One region of the Roseibium sp. MMSF_3247 genome, then DNA from elsewhere that is predicted to be linked to it. Evidence: riboswitches for the same ligand, from Rfam matches in the RefSeq annotation. Region 1 holds a riboswitch; the other holds the start of a gene.
The links. A riboswitch is a leader RNA that binds a small molecule or an ion and turns the genes downstream of it on or off. The one in region 1 is predicted to bind S-adenosylmethionine.
Positions count from the first base shown of each region.

Region 2: another riboswitch for S-adenosylmethionine. It lies ahead of RBB44_RS04875 (O-succinylhomoserine sulfhydrylase); the one in region 1 lies ahead of RBB44_RS03305 (hypothetical protein).

Region 1 covers NZ_JASHII010000001.1:740,712-748,585, reverse strand. Annotated here, with positions in the region: gene RBB44_RS03340 (methyl-accepting chemotaxis protein) at 1-334, opposite strand, end outside; gene RBB44_RS03335 (cache domain-containing protein) at 427-885, opposite strand; gene RBB44_RS03330 (SlyX family protein) at 1,544-1,756, shown strand; gene RBB44_RS03325 (NADP-dependent oxidoreductase) at 1,914-2,915, shown strand; gene RBB44_RS03320 (efflux RND transporter periplasmic adaptor subunit) at 3,022-4,092, shown strand; gene RBB44_RS03315 (ABC transporter permease) at 4,089-5,327, shown strand; gene RBB44_RS03310 (ABC transporter ATP-binding protein) at 5,329-6,042, shown strand; SAM-I-IV-variant riboswitch at 6,103-6,226, shown strand; gene RBB44_RS03305 (hypothetical protein) at 6,267-6,563, shown strand; gene RBB44_RS03300 (acyl-CoA thioesterase) at 6,564-6,920, opposite strand; gene RBB44_RS03295 (hypothetical protein) at 7,151-7,369, opposite strand; gene RBB44_RS03290 (group III truncated hemoglobin) at 7,382-7,855, opposite strand.
Region 2 covers NZ_JASHII010000001.1:1,076,800-1,084,673, reverse strand. Annotated here, with positions in the region: gene RBB44_RS04890 (LysE family translocator) at 1-309, shown strand, start outside; gene RBB44_RS04885 (helix-turn-helix transcriptional regulator) at 319-636, opposite strand; gene RBB44_RS04880 (putative quinol monooxygenase) at 728-1,081, shown strand; gene RBB44_RS04875 (O-succinylhomoserine sulfhydrylase) at 1,104-2,303, opposite strand; SAM riboswitch at 2,347-2,426, opposite strand; gene RBB44_RS04870 (2'-deoxycytidine 5'-triphosphate deaminase) at 2,553-3,689, shown strand; gene RBB44_RS04865 (YigZ family protein) at 3,697-4,263, shown strand; gene RBB44_RS04860 (glycoside hydrolase family 3 N-terminal domain-containing protein) at 4,410-5,678, shown strand; gene RBB44_RS04855 (ion transporter) at 5,644-6,438, opposite strand; tRNA gene RBB44_RS04850 (tRNA-Gly) at 6,590-6,663, shown strand; gene RBB44_RS04845 (BCCT family transporter) at 6,898-7,874, shown strand, end outside.

The DNA.
Region 1 (7,874 bases):
GCTTGGACAAATCCAAAGCTTCAAAGTCTGCAACAATCGCCTTGAGCTGTGCTGTTGACTGTTCGAACTTGGAATTGATTTTGTCCATGTCCGATTCATTTTGCGCAGTTGTCATCAAGTCATAGAGGGACAACTGAGCGCTCGAGAGGTTTTCCTTAACGCGGTTCATGTCCGCAAAGGCTTTGATTTGAACATGGCTCAGATTTTCAACGGCAGCGCGTTGCTGATCGATCGCCATGAAGGAGATGACAGAAACAATTCCCAATCCCACCAACAGGATGACCGGTGTGACGAACATCTTTTTTGCTAAGGCAAGGTTGGCGAACCAGTTCATTTTTCCATCCAATATTGCATTTTAAATTGAAGGCCGATGGCCGAAGCGGCCATCGGTATCATTTGGTTGGCTAAGGCGTGCAGTGGCGGGCCTTACTTGTAGATTCCAACGCCGCAGATGTGATCGCCAGCGGACTTAACTACGGACGACTTTGGCTCGATTTTCTTCGAAACCGGGTTCGGCCAACGGTAGTCAACCCAGCCACCACCAGATTTGCCCGTGCTCACAAGTTCCATCACGAACTCTTTGCCATCAGCATCTTTTAGGCCAGACAGATCCCGGCCAATTAGTTTTGCGTTCGCCCCGTGAGCAACCGTTACACCCGCATCATCGAAGCAGAAAACGTAGAGATCTCGATCTTGCCAACCCTTATCGGTGGCGGAGAAGTCTGCGAGTGCCGTTTCCGCCCCAGCAGACTGGTAATGCGCCACGGCTTTGTCGAGCATTGCCGTTGCTTCATCTGCCGTGCCGCGATCTGCTGCAAATGCAGTGGCGGATCCAGCCATCGAAAGTCCGGTAATCAGGAGTACCGCGATTTTTGATTTGATCATTCCCTTATCTCCTCCTGAGACGTCATCAAAGATGCTCTCAACAGAAGAGAGAAAACCTAATATTCGGATAATGGAATTAATTGGAGTTGATACCGATCAAGTAATCAATTTCTATTTTTGATTTAATAAAAATATATATACAATCCAAATTGAGAGGCGTATTTTGCGCCGCACAATAAAATTCCTATTCCTGCCACCTCTATACTTAATACTACCAATATACAACCTATGAATGAAAATGCTTCTTTGTTCTGACCTGTCCCCACTCTTTTCGGCGACGTGTATTTTCTTCCAATTGCCATTGATTCTCTGAACGAAAAACCCCTCAAAATTACCTTACGACACTTTCAAATCCCATTTATTTCAAGGGCATCCCTTGCAGATACCCACCACGCGATACAACCAAAATCGAAGGTTCAAACACGACTCGGTCCGCTGATATGGCTCGCCAAGTTCGCGGCAAACCAACGCTCAAAATCCGCTAACGAACGCACACAAAATATCCAGGTCCGGGCCTATACTTTTTTTGTTTTTCTCAAAAAAATCAGTGCCACGTACCATGTTGCAACCTGGTTCCACCATCCAACAGATTCGTTTGCCGTAAAGCGGGAATGGCACTAGACAGTGACCGAAGATTGTTTGATGCGAAGAGACCCCTATGAGTGCCGAACTGAACAGTAGGCTCGAAAAACTGGAGATCGATCTTGCGCACGCCACGCACACAATCGATGAGCTGAATGGCGTTGTCGTTGAGCAAGGGAAACAGATTGACCGGCTGACCCGAAAACTCCTCAACATGACCGATCAGGTCGAAGAGTTGATTGAAAACGTGTTGCCTGGTCACCAGGTCGAGAAGCCGCCACACTATTGAGCCCCGACAGGGCGGCCGCGTGTTGACGAACCGACAGAACAACACGGGTTATCGATGACCGTTTGAGTGCCCATCTTGCCACTTGCGCTCAATGTGATAGTTCGCTTACGTATAATGCGGTGCATATACACATATAAATAACGCCAAGGACACTGAGATGCAGAACCTGCGCTTGACCCTGAAATCCCGTCCCGAAGGAAAACTCGGACCGGAGCACTTCGACCGTGTCGAAGAAGACATGGGACCTCTGGCAGATGGCAAGGCGCGCATTCGTGTCGTTTATGTCTCTCTGGATCCAGCCATGCGCGGTTGGGTGTCGCCGGACACAAAGAGCTATATTCCGCCAGTTCAATTGGGTGAGACGATGCGCTCGTTGGGTGTTGGCGTTGTTGAGGAGAGCAAGTCTGATGCATACAAGGTCGGCGATTGGGTCTCCGGCACACCAGGCTGGACGAAATATGTCGACGTGGCTCCAGGCGAGATCAGCGTTGTCCCGCAAATGGACCGGATCGAGCACTATATGGGCGTTCTTGGCCTGCCAGGGGTGACCGCCTATCAGGGCCTGGTCATTGAGGGTCAACCGAAGGAAGGCGAAACGCTCTGTGTGACTGGAGCCGCCGGGTCGGTTGGCTCTTTGGTCGGCCAGATCGGCAAGGCGCTCGGACTGCGTGTGATCGGTATTGCGGGGACTCAGGAAAAGTGTGACTGGCTGACCAAGGACCTCGGCTTTGACGCAGCTCTCAACTACAAGACCGACGATCTGAGCAAAGGGCTTGCCGAGTTCGCCCCGGACGGCATCAACCTGCATTTCGAGAATGTCGGTGGTGCGCCCTTCAAGGCAGCCTTCCGCAATATGGCCGCGCATGGCCGTATGATCTTCTGCGGGTTCATTTCCGCTTACAACGGCGATATCGATCCGGACCCGCTTGACATGACAACCATCATACGGCGGCGTTTGATGCTCAAGGGCTTTACCATGCCGGACCATTATGCATCTTACCCAATGCTATTTTCAGAACTCGGCAAACTCATGATGCAAGGCAAACTCAAATACCGGCTTCATGTTGAAGAAGGGCTAGAAAACGCACCTGTCGTCTTCAACAAGCTGTTCGATGGCAGCAATACAGGCAAGCTGGTGGTCAAGGTCTCGGACCTCTGATTATCATTGCCTTTTGAGAATATCGCCGGTGGAGCAATCCGCCGGTTTTTTCTGAGCAGAACTGAGAGTTTAGATTCCTTGTGAAATCTGTCGATTGATCCACCGCATGGCGGACCACGTCAAACGGACTAGTTTGGCCGGATACGAAACAGGTAGTGCCATGCGATACTTCCGCTATTTGCTCATTTTAGCCGCTCTCGGCGCGGCTTTTTCAGCATGGAGCTGGTGGTCTGCCAGACCTCCGAAGGTCACCGTCACTGAAGCGTTTATTGGATCGGCTGCGGACGTTGTTTATGCGACGGCCGTGGTCGAACCGGTCAACTGGGCAAAGGTCACGTCCATCTTACGGGAACGCATCGTGTCCTTGTGCGGCTGTGAGGGCATGGTCGTGCAAAAGGGCGATCAGCTGGCCGAGCTCGACAGCGGCGATGCGCGGGCGGCACTTGCGGAACTGGAAGCCCGCCAATCCCTAGCGAAATCTGAGAGTGAGCGGGCGCTGCAGCTGCTGGAGCGCCGGGTCATCAGCCAGCATCTTTATGACCGCGCGCAAAGCGAACTTGTCCAGGTCAATGCCGTTATAGCCGCACAAACAGAACGCCTGCGGGACTATAGGATCGTCGCGCCGATGGATGGCGTGGTTTTGCGGCAGGACGGGTCTGTCGGCGAGGTCGCTGAACCCGGTGACATCCTGTTCTGGATCGGCCAGCCCAAACCCTTGCAACTTGTCGCAGAAGTCAATGAGGAGGACATTCCAAAAGTCGCCGCGGGCCAAACAGCGTTGGTTCGCGCGGACGCCTTTCCGGGGCAAGACCTCACTGCGACCGTTGCCCGGATCACGCCCAAAGGGGATCCGGTGCTGAAGAATTACCGCGTCTATTTGGATCTTCCAAAGGACACGCCACTTCACATCGGCATGACAACTGAAATCAACATAGTCACTCTTGAAAAGCCGGAAACGGTGCTCGTACCGGTGGCCGCTCTCGATGGTCAGCGGCTTCAGACTGTTTCCAGCAGCAACACCGTTGAAACTATAGTGGTCGAAACAGGAATTACCGGAACCCGCGCTGTCGAAATTCTCGACGGTCTTGCTGACGGAGATGCTGTTCTCCTGCCGTTTCGCGACGATCTCTCTGATGGCCAGAAGGTGGAGCCGGTGGCTGAGGGCACACCAGAATGATCCTTCAGCTCCGCATCGCTGCGACCCATGTGCGCAACAGGCTCCGGCAAACGGTGGTCTCCACGCTTGGTGTTGCACTCGGTGTTGGGTTTTCCATTGCCATGGCCGCCCTCATGGAGGGTTCTCAACATGACTTCATGGCAACCTTAATCGACGCCATTCCGCATGTGGAGATCAAGGATGATAAGCGGACGCCAACAGCCCAACCGGCCAGCTCCGTTTATGATGCTGTTGCCTTTCGCGGTTTGCGGCCGTTGGAGGACTTGCGTGGGATCCGCAATCCTACGGAAGCGTTAGCGTCGCTGCGAGATTGGGTTGACGGCGACATCGCACAGCGCCTGACGGGTCAGGCTGTGCTGCGCTACAGCGGTCAGGACATCGGCATGACGCTGATTGGTGTCCGCCCAAAGCAGGAACTTCTTGTGTCCAACATTGGCGAGGACATCCGGGAGGGGGCCTTTGAGGACCTCGGTACAACCTCCAACGGATTGGTTCTAGGCGACAAGGCAGCCGAACGACTTGGCGCTGACCTTGGAGACACGGTCACGTTGACCTCAGCAAACGGGGTCGCGAAACGGTTCAAGATTGTTGGCCTGTTCCATACCGGGATCACCACCAGCGACGAAAGCCTCGCCTATGCGCCTCTCAAAGCCGTCCAGATCCTTTTGGAAAAACCCGACATCATCAACGCCATCACGATCCGGCTGAGAAACATCGATGAAGCCGTCGCAGTTGCTGCAAGGGCCGAGCGGCAATTGGGCTACAAGTCAATCTCCTGGGAAGAGGCCAATGAAGGGCTGATGGAGGCTTTCTTTGTCCGCAACGTGATCATGTTTACCGCTGTCGGCGGTATTCTTCTGGTCGCCGGTTTCGGGATCTACAACATCATTTCAACGATCGTGCATGAAAAGGCCCGGGACATTGCCATCCTGAAATCGCTGGGGTTTCCGGAACCCGACATCCAACAGATTTTCGTCCTGGAGGGTTTGGTGATCGGTGTGCTCGGAGCACTTGTCGGGTCTGCACTTGGATTTGGATTGTCGAGTTATCTTGCAACAATCAAATTCGAGGTCACCACCGACATCGAAATGACCCGTCTGCCGATATACTTTTCTCATGTGCATTACATGATCGCCAGTGGTCTGGCGCTTCTGTCTGCGGGCATTGCCGGTTTTGTGCCTGCCAGAAAGGCCGCCGCGCTCAATCCTGTCGACATCATCCGGGGCGCGACCTGACATGAACGTTGCCCCAACCCCAGCCACCCCTGCCCCACTTTTGGAAACGCGAGGCTTGACCCGCATTCTCCCGGCCGTAGTTCCGGTCACCCTTGTAGAGGACATCTCGTTTTCGATCGGCTCATCGGAGTTCGTCGCAATCACCGGCCCATCGGGCTCCGGAAAATCGTCTCTATTGTATCTGCTTGGACTTCTGGACCGGCCGACGGAGGGCGAAGTCTTGATTGGCGGCCGCAAGACGCACGATCTATCGAAGACCGAAATGGCTCACTTGCGGCTGGAAAAGATCGGCTTTGTCTTCCAGTTCCACTTTCTCTTGCCGGAATTCACCGCTCTGGAAAACGTTATGATTCCAATGCAAAAACTCGGCGCTCTGGCTGCAGCTGAGCAAAAAGACCGCGCGGCGGGTCTCTTGGAAGATCTCGGCCTGGAGGACTTTTTGCACCGGCAACCTGCCCAATTGTCCGGCGGGCAGCGTCAACGCGTCGCCGTTGCAAGAGCGCTTGCCAATGCGCCGGACCTGATCCTTGCAGACGAGCCGACCGGCAGTCTCGATTCTGTCGCGACAGAGCAGGTGTTTATGTCGCTTCAATCGATTGTCGATCAACAAAGAACCACAGTGATAGCCGTTACGCACGACATGGATATTGCCGGCCGTATGCAGCGTCGCATTCATCTGGTCGATGGAAAAATCGACTATGACCGCAATCAATAACCGTTGTTGTCCTTCGGTTCTTGGATGACTTGCCAAAAAACGGAACCCATGGCATAAGCCCGCCATCATCAAGAGAAGGGCTGGCGCCCTCGCCAACCTGCCGACCGGGCAAGGTGGTTTCCGCAACAGGGATGCGGCCGTCCAGACACTCAAAAGAGGCTGCGCGGCAACGAAGCGGTAGTTTTCATGCGCCAGTCCTCCTCGGGCAACCGATGGAGGATTTTTTGTTTCAAGACGCACTGGCCGGACAAGCTGCCGAGTTGATCAGATACCAGGACGCCGAAGAGGCCGATCAGACAGCGGCCGAGATCTGGCAATCTACCGCAGAAGATTGTGTGCTGGCCCGCATGAAGACCATTCGGGTGTATGGCGGACTGCCACGCCACAAACGCCGGTTGACCCGGCATGAGCGGGTCGACCGCTTACAGGCCTTGTTGCGCCTTTGGGCCAATGGCTGCATTTGCGCGGTCGATGAGGAGCTGTTTGCGGACCTGCTGGCGCGCAGATCCTTGCGCGCCTGATTACTGCGGAGCCGGAGTGTCCTTGGGGACTGGACGTGGCTTGCCTTGGTCATCAACGGCGACCATCGTGAAAATCGCTTCGGTGACTTTTTCCCGGCCGCCGAAACGGTGGCGCAAAGCCCAGGCTTCCAGTTTGATTTCCATGGAGCTTGTCCCGACGCGGCCGACGCTTGTGTAAACACACAAGACGTCTCCGACATGGACCGGGCGGATGAATTTCATCTTGTCGACTGCGATCGTGACAACGCGGCCCTGCGCTCTTTGCCCCGCGGCAATCCCACCGGCGAGATCCATCTGAGAAAGTACCCACCCGCCAAAGATATCACCAGATGCATTGGTGTCGGCCGGCATTGCCATTGTCCGGAGGGTCAGTTCCCCTTGCGGTGTTTCTTCACTCAAAGCGGTCGCTCCAGTTTCGTGTTTTAACGAGCCTAGCCCAACCGCTTCAAAACACAACGCTATCAATCAGATAATCAGCATCAGAATGGCCATGATCCAAAGCGGCATTGGTGCTGCAATCCAGATCAACAGGATGGGTAAGCCACGATGTGCCCATTTTGAACTGAACATGAGTGTCTCCTGCAAACTTAGAATACTGGGATTTCGTAGTAAGTCAGTGCCGCCAATGCGGTCATTCCGACCGCAAAGGCGAGTTTGGCGCTGCCAATCAGCGTTCGCCCCGCCAGATCGAGGCGTGGCAAAGGCATGGATCTGGAATCCAGGTACATGGACACCATCATTCCGATGAAGACCGCGAACCACAAAACAACCAGACCTTCGGCCACCAAGACGATTGCCGGTAACATGAGCCCCTCCTATCAGGCTTGTTCAGTAAAGAGTTCCGCCGGCGGTGTACTGCCGGCAAAACCGAACGTTGCGAGCCACAGGCTCTGAGCAATCCGTTCGGCAATGGCGATGATCTCTTCGGCAACGTCCGAAACAAAAATCTCGCGTGCTACCGGGCGGAATACGTCGAGCCAGTCGCCATAATCCGAGCTGACCACTTCCTTTAGTTTCAGGTGTTCCGGAACCGGCTTGCCTTTGTAGGTCCCGTTTTTCAGGAGAACGGACTGCCAAAACCGTTCCATCTTCTCAAGGTGCTCCGGCCAACGCCCTCCGAGACGCTTTTCAAAGATCTCACCGAGATGGGGTTGCTGGCGCAAGGTCCCATAGAATGAATGCACAAGGATCCGGATCGTCTCGGGAGTGACTTCGGCGTATTGCACCTCGCAGGCGCTGTCGGAGCGGACGACCGCGCCGCCTGTTTCCTGTGGTGTTTGTTTGATTTGCATCGCAGCCTCATAACATTCA
Region 2 (7,874 bases), 340 kb from region 1:
ACACCAGATCGGTCGTCCCACCCGGCGCGGCTTTATGCGAGCGGCTTTGCGGTTGCGTTTGGCAACCCGAAGGCACTGGTCTTTTTCACCGCCTTCTTTCCGCAGTTCATAGATCCGACGGCGCCGGTACTGCCCCAGTTGTCGATCATGTGCCCAACCATGGCCGCACTCGATTTTGCGTTTGTGATGCTTTATGCGGCCGGTGCCAAACAGTGCCTCGGTTTCCTGAGACAACATCCAAGACTTCTGAACCGGATGGCGGGCGGCACCTTGCTGACGGCAGCCGGAATTCTGGCAACGACGCGTTAGATCAGGATGTCAGGGGCTGATCTCTTCAGCAATCAGCGGCAGCAATCCGGGAAAACGAGTATCGATCTCCTCCCTGCGCAATGCGGCGGCTCTGGAATTGCCCCGATCGACTTGCCGGATCAAGCCCGCTTCCCGCAACACCCGGAAATGGTGCGTCACTGTGGCCTTGCTGACCGGAAGCTGGAAGGAGGCACAGGTCCGCTCCGTACCCGTGTCCGCCCGGACCAATTCCCGGATCACGCGGCGCCGATGAGGATCTGCCAAGGCGGTGAGGACCTTTCCCAGGTCCAGATCGACCGGCTCCAGATTGTCGTCCTTCTCTCCCATCTCATCCCTCATGCACCACTAGATAGGTAAGGCTTGCATCTTACCTTTTATTCACCTAGGTACGACACACATCATACCTAAGGAGATCTCCATGTCCAATCCCGACTTCGCGCTCCCGGAACCCGACGCCGATGAAACCGGTCCTTATGCGCTGGTCGGTCAAGCCCGCGCACGGCCCGGTTCTGCTGAAAAACTGGAACAAGCACTTGTTGCGCTCGTCACCCCGACACGGGAAGAGACAGGCGCTCTTCAATATCACGTGCATCGCGACCGGGCCGACCCGGATCTCTTTGTCTTCTATGAAGCCTGGGCGTCTCTGGCAGACCTAAAGGAACACCTCCAGATGCCGTACATTCAACAATTCCTTGCAGGCCATCAGGAGCTTGTTGACGGAGAGATGCAAGTCACCTGGCTCAAAATGGCCAGCCCTTATCCGGGAGCCTGACCTCAATAATTGAGCTGGCGGACTATATCGCCGCCAGTGCCTTTTCGACGTCCTCAAGAAGATCCTGCGGATCTTCCAGACCAACAGAAAGGCGCAGGATGCCGTCGGTAATGCCAAGCTCGGCGCGGGCTTCCTCACCGATCGACTGGTGGGTGGTCGTTGCCGGGTGGGTGATCAGGCTTTTGGCATCACCGAGGTTGTTAGAGATCCGGATCAGGTCCAGCGCATTCACAAACCGGAATGCAGCCTCCTTGCCGCCCTCGATTTCAAGCGCCACCATCGTCGAACCACCGCGCATCTGACGCTTGGCGATCTCGGCTTGCGGGTGATCGTCCCGCCCCGGGTAAATCAGGCGTTTCACCTTGGACTGACCCGCCAGGAAGTCCGCAATCTGGCCGGCACTGTTCGTCTGCTGTGCCACGCGCAGCGGCAATGTTTCGAGCCCCTTTAAGAGCACCCAGGCACTGAACGGGCTCATGTGCGGGCCAGTGTGTTTGACAAACGGCATCACCTCTTCGGTGATCCATTCTTCATCGGACAAAACAACACCGCCGAGACAGCGCCCCTGCCCGTCAATATGTTTGGTGGCGGAATAGATCACCACATCCGCGCCCAGGCTCAGAGGAGACTGGTACATCGGCGTCGCAAACACGTTGTCGACGATCAGGCGCGCACCTACCGACTTCGCAATTTCCGCGACCGCGGCAATATCGATGACTTCCAGGGTCGGATTGGTTGGGCTTTCCAGAAACAGCGCCTTGGTGTTCGGCTTGACGGCCGCTTTCCACTGCTCGATGTCCGTGCCATCGACGAGCGTGCTCTCAACACCAAAACGCGGCAGGAGGGTCTCACAGATGTAGCGGCACGAGCCGAAAAGGGCCTTCGCAGCAACCACATGATCCCCCGCCTTGACCGACGCCATCAGGGCAAGATTGACTGCGGCCATGCCGCTGGCGGTTGCCCGCGCAGCTTCCGCGCCTTCCAGCATCTTGATGCGGTCTTCGAACATCGCGACGGTTGGGTTGGCATACCTCGAATAGACAAACCCCGGATCTTCACCATTGAACCGTGCTTCGGCCGCTTCCGCACTGTCGTACACAAAACCCTGTGTCAGGAACATCGCCTCGGACGTCTCGCCGAATGGTGAGCGGGTGGTGCCGCCATGAACGAGTGCGGTTGCAGGGCGCCAGTTGGTTCCGGCGGTGTTCTTGGTGTCAGTCATGTCGATGTTCGCTCCAAACGAAAAAACCCCAGCCTCAAGACCGGGGTTTGCACCTCCGGCCTTTTTAGCGACTTGTTTAACGTGGCTGCAAGCCGGCCGGCCCAAATCACCACGAGGTGACTTTCACTTAAGCGAAAATGGGCTTTCGGTCAATCTACCTCCCCCTTTTCCTGAGATTGGCCAGAAAGAGAGTTGGCGGGGCCAGCCGCATCCGTTAAGGACGTTAGACGAAGATTGCAGGATGAATTGATGAACGTATCAGCGGACCAAAGCCCCACAGGCAGCGCATTGATCGCAGCAAGCGGAATTTTGCCCGAGCGAGTCATTCAGGCGATGTTCGCAGCGCAGGAGATTTCCGCCGCGCAGCCCCCTGTCAAAGGTCAAATCCAGCCAGCGAGCCTCGATCTGCGCCTTGGAACCGTTGCTTACCGGGTGCGCGCAAGTTTTCTGCCCGGTCCGGACATCAAGGTGGCGGACCGCTTGGAGCAGCTGAAGCTTCATACCATCGATCTTCAGGACGGGGCCGTTCTGGAAACCGGGTGCGTCTACATTGTTCCCTTGCAGGAAAGTCTGGCGCTGCGGCCCGACATTTCGGCAACGGCCAATCCAAAAAGCTCCACCGGGCGTCTTGATGTGTTCACCCGCGTGATTACAGACAATGGCCAGGCATTCGACACCATACCTGCGGGCTACACCGGACCGCTTTATGCAGAAATTTCACCGCTCACGTTCCCGATCCTGGTGCGCTCCGGCTCCCGCCTCAGCCAGATCCGGTTCCGGCGGGGACAATCGCTGATCCCGGACGCTGATCTTCAAGGCATCCACAAATCAGAAACCCTGATGAGCGGCGGCAACGAACGGATCGGCGGCGGCGTGCAGCTGTCCATTGATCTGGAGGGCGAAGGCCCGGGCAGCCTGATTGGTTACCGCGCCAAGCATCATTCCGGGCTGATTGACGTTGATCTGGTCGGCGCTCAAGACCCGCTTGATTTCTGGGAACCGATCTACCGCCGCCAGAATGCTGAACTGATCCTTGATCCGGACGCTTTCTACATACTTGTCAGCCAGGAAGCCGTTCACGTCCCGCCAGACTATGCCGCCGAGATGGTGCCGTTCGATCCACTGGTCGGGGAGTTCCGGGTGCATTATGCCGGTTTCTTCGATCCCGGCTTCGGCCATGCCGGCGCCGGCGGTGTAGGCTCTCGTGCGGTTCTGGAAGTCCGCTCCCATGACGTGCCCTTTATCGTGGAACACGGGCAGACCATCGGCCGCCTTGTCTATGAACACATGGCCGAACGGCCCGCGACACTTTATGGCGAGGGCATCGGCTCCAACTATCAGGGCCAGGCCTTGAAGCTCTCCAAGCATTTCAAGGCCTCAACCTGAACACTGAATGTCCTTGAAAACCATCACCCGCGAATACGAAGGCTTTCTGGAAGACCGGAAGTCCCGGTTCCTGGCCTTTTTGGTGCCCATTGAGCAGTTCGACACCCGTCTGGAAGAACTGCGCAAGGAACACCGCAAGGCCAATCATATCGTAACCGCGCACCGGCGGCTTCTCGATGATGACCGGATCGAGGAAAGCGGCAAGGACGATGGTGAACCGGCAGGCACGTCCGGCATGCCGACCTTGCGCGTCCTGCAGGGCGCAGACCTGATCAATTGTGCGGTGCTGATCGTAAGGTATTTCGGCGGTACGAAGCTGGGCGGCGGAGGCCTTGCCCGCGCCTATTCAGGCGCTGCCCAAGACGCGATTGCGCATGCTGAATTGGTGCCGTTTCAAAAACTCTCCCGGAAAAGATTAAGCGCAGACTTTGCATCGAGTTCCGATTTGGAACGGAAAATCACCGGCCTCGGACTGGATGTGGTCTCGCGCGACTACACCGAAACGGGTGTCGTTCTGATAGTGGAAGGGCCGGAGGATCTCCTGGATGCCCTTGACGGCAGCGCGGACGGTTAAAACTCCAGGCCCAAGCCGCAGTCTGCTGACACGATGTTTATCGCCCGACGATCGATAAGATCGCTTTCTCACGCCCGCGGCGCTACCTTGGCAAAAACAGAGGATCGGCATCCGTTGTCTGGAGTGGAGTAAAAGGCTTGTTTTCAGTGACGAAACGATCTCTGGCCTTGACTGCCATGCTGCTGTTCTTCCCTTTTCTCCTTGCAGCGCTGTGGATTACCCTCTTTCAAGCCGGACCTAATCGGCTCATTTCCGGTGGGCCAGAAGCCAGCGCATTGGAGCAGAAAGTCGGTCAACTGATCATGGTTGGGTTTAACGGCACCAGCCCGACTGATCCGGGTGTCATGGCTGTCAGCGGCCATCTTGAAAGTGGCCGCATCGGCGGCGTTATGCTGCTTGGCCGCAACATTCTAACACCCGACCAGCTGACCACCTTGACCCGCCACCTTGCCGATCAAGGTTCCGAGTCTTCGGTGTTGATCGCCGTTGATCAAGAGGGCGGCCAGGTGCAGCGCCTGGCCCCTCTTGGCGATCCCATGCCTTGGAGCGCGGCGAAGAACCTTCCGGCCGCCACAGACAACTGTGCACCTCACAAGGTCCGCGCTTATTATGCCCGCAGGGCCGCCCAACTTGGCGCCTACAACATCAACGTCAACTTCGGCCCCGTCGTTGATGTGGACATCAACCCGGACAATCCGATTATTGGCAAGAAAAAGCGGAGTTTTTCCGCGGACCCCGCCACCGTTACCAATTGTGCTGCGGGTTTTATTGCCGCCCATCAGGCCGCTGGAATAGCAACAGCACTCAAGCACTTTCCAGGACACGGATCTTCAACGACGGACAGCCACTCCAGTTTGCCGGTGATCAGCCAGTCCTGGCGCGAGCATGAACTGGAGCCTTATCGCGCGCTCAGGCAGCAGGACCGGGTGGACATGGTGATGATGGGCCATCTTGTTCACCCGCGCTTTTCCGACACGCCAGAAACTCCAGCCTCTCTTTCGAAAAAGGGGATTGCGGAGGCCAGAAGCCTCGCCGGCAAGGATGTTGTTATCATCACGGACGATCTGGAGATGGATGCAGTCTCTGACCAGTTTTCGATCGAGGAAGCAGCGGTGCAAGCGATCGCAGCCGGGAATGATGTCGCGCTCTTTTCCAGTTTTGACCGGACCGACCCTCAGCTCGGTGACCGGGTCAACGCCGCCATTGTGGCCGCCGTTGCGGATGGCCGGATCAGTGAAGCACAGGTTGACCAGGCTGCCGCGCGGGTTGCCGCCTTAAAACATCGCCTGCGCCGGTTTCGGGTGGGCGTTTTGCCAGATCCGCAGTCTGCAAGACTGGGCCCTGGACCGAAGAACACACCACCCTCCTACGCCGCAGCAACTACGATTTTGCCGTCTGCTCCCGCAGCTCCTTGAGTTCGGCCCGCAAGGCTTTCACTTCTTCCAAAATAAGGCCCGTTTCATCATGGATCGCCTGTCGGTTGGCGTCGGCTTCCGCTTCATGCTCCTCCTGCATGGCGGAGACGATGATACCGATGAAGAGGTTCAAAACCGTGAAAGCCGTGCACAAGATGAACGGTACGAAGAAGATCCAGGAGAGTGGATAGACTTCCATGACCGGCCGGACGATCCCCATGGACCAGCTTTCCAGCGTCATGATCTGGAAAAGCGTATAGAGCGATGCCCCAAGATCACCGAACCATTCGGGAAACGATGCGCCGAAGAGTTTGGTCGCCATTACCCCGAACACATAGAATACCAGCGCCATCAGGACGACGATGGACCCCATGCCCGGCAAGGCGGCAATCAACCCGCCAATCACCCGCCGCAGAGACGGAACAACGGAAATCAGGCGCAGGACACGCAAGATCCGGAGCGAGCGCAGTACTGAGAGCGTACCGCTGGACGGCAACAATGCGATTGCTACGATGAAAAAATCAAAGAGGCTCCAGGGATCTTTGAAAAAGCGGAAGCCATGCGCAAACAGACGCAGCGCGATTTCGATCACGAATATGCCGAGGATTGTCTGGTCGATTGCAATCAAAACCGACCCGAACCGGTCCATGACCAATGGGCTGGTTTCCAGTCCGAGCGTGATCGCGTTCACGACGATGATCGCAATGATCCAGTATTCCCACGTGCGTGAGGTAACCAGGGCTTTGATTTTTTCCCGCATAGTCTGTTCCGGAGCCTGAAATATTCCAACGGCGCTGCGCCGCGCGGAACATGGAGGTTCGGGCCGGTCTTGGCAAGATGGCAGCGTGCGGGATAACACAATTCCACCGCTTGACAGTTAGCCGGACTGGGCGCACTAAAGATGGGCTCAAGCGGGTGTAGCTCAATGGTAGAGCAGAAGCTTCCCAAGCTTAAGACGAGGGTTCGATTCCCTTCACCCGCTCCAGCGATCTCAAAGCCTTGACTCCCCTCACCCGGCACGCACCTGCCTGCAACATGACCTTAAGTCGTGATAGTAACGTTGTGTTTTTATTCCGAGCGCGGTGGGCCTTTGAATATCTATTACTGATCACCTGCCTCTTTTTGAAGCTAATAATGATCACTTTTCTGCCGCAACGTTAGACAGAACCTGCCTGCCGTGTCAGTCTACTTCGATAGTATAAGCCAAGAGGGGGAGACAATGACGGACACAAGTCACAAAAAGATGCTCGATCCAGACCCAAGGGTTTGGGATTTCGAGACGGAATATGAGCTGGGACAAGACAATATCCGTCCGCTTGGACTGGACATCCACAATCCGGTTTTCATCGTCTCAGGGATCCTGATCCTTGGCTTCGTTATTGCAGCGCTTGCCAACCAAGAGGCTGCCGCTGAATTCTTTGGCTGGCTGCGCCCGTGGCTAACGAGCACGTTTGACTGGTTCCTGGTGCTGTCGGTCAACGCGATCACCCTTTTCTGCCTGGCGCTGATCGTACTGCCGGTCGGCAAGGTCAGGATTGGCGGCAAGGACGCCAAACCCGACTATTCCTATGCGGGCTGGATCGCCATGATGTTTGCAGCAGGCATCGGTATTGGTCTGCTTTTCTTCGGGGTACTAGAGCCTGTCTATTATAACTTCTCCGAAAACGGCGGCGCGCGGCCGCTTGGCATCGACATCACCCAACCCGGCAACGAATACATCGGCATCGTCGGCACAATTCACCATTGGGGGCTCGAAGGTTGGGCTGTCTACGCGGCCGTCGGCCTGTCGCTGGCTATCTTCGCCTATAACCTCAACCTGCCACTAACCTTGCGGTCGGCGTTTTTTCCGCTGCTCGGGGAGAAAGTATGGGGTTTCTGGGGTCATGTCATCGACACGCTCGCGGTATTTGCGACGCTGTTTGGCCTGACCACCTCGCTTGGATTAGGCGCACAACAAGTTGCAGCCGGTTTGAACGAGGTCTTCGGCATTGCACCGTCACCCACGCTCACCGTTCTTATCATCGTCGGTATCACACTGATCGCCCTCGGGTCCGTGCTACTTGGCATGGATGCGGGCGTGAAGCGGCTGTCTGAAATCAACATGATCATGGCCGTCGGCCTGTTTCTCTTTGTCGTCATCGTGACCGGAATTGGCGCCGCCTTCTCGAGGTACTTCAGCGTGATGGTCGACTACGT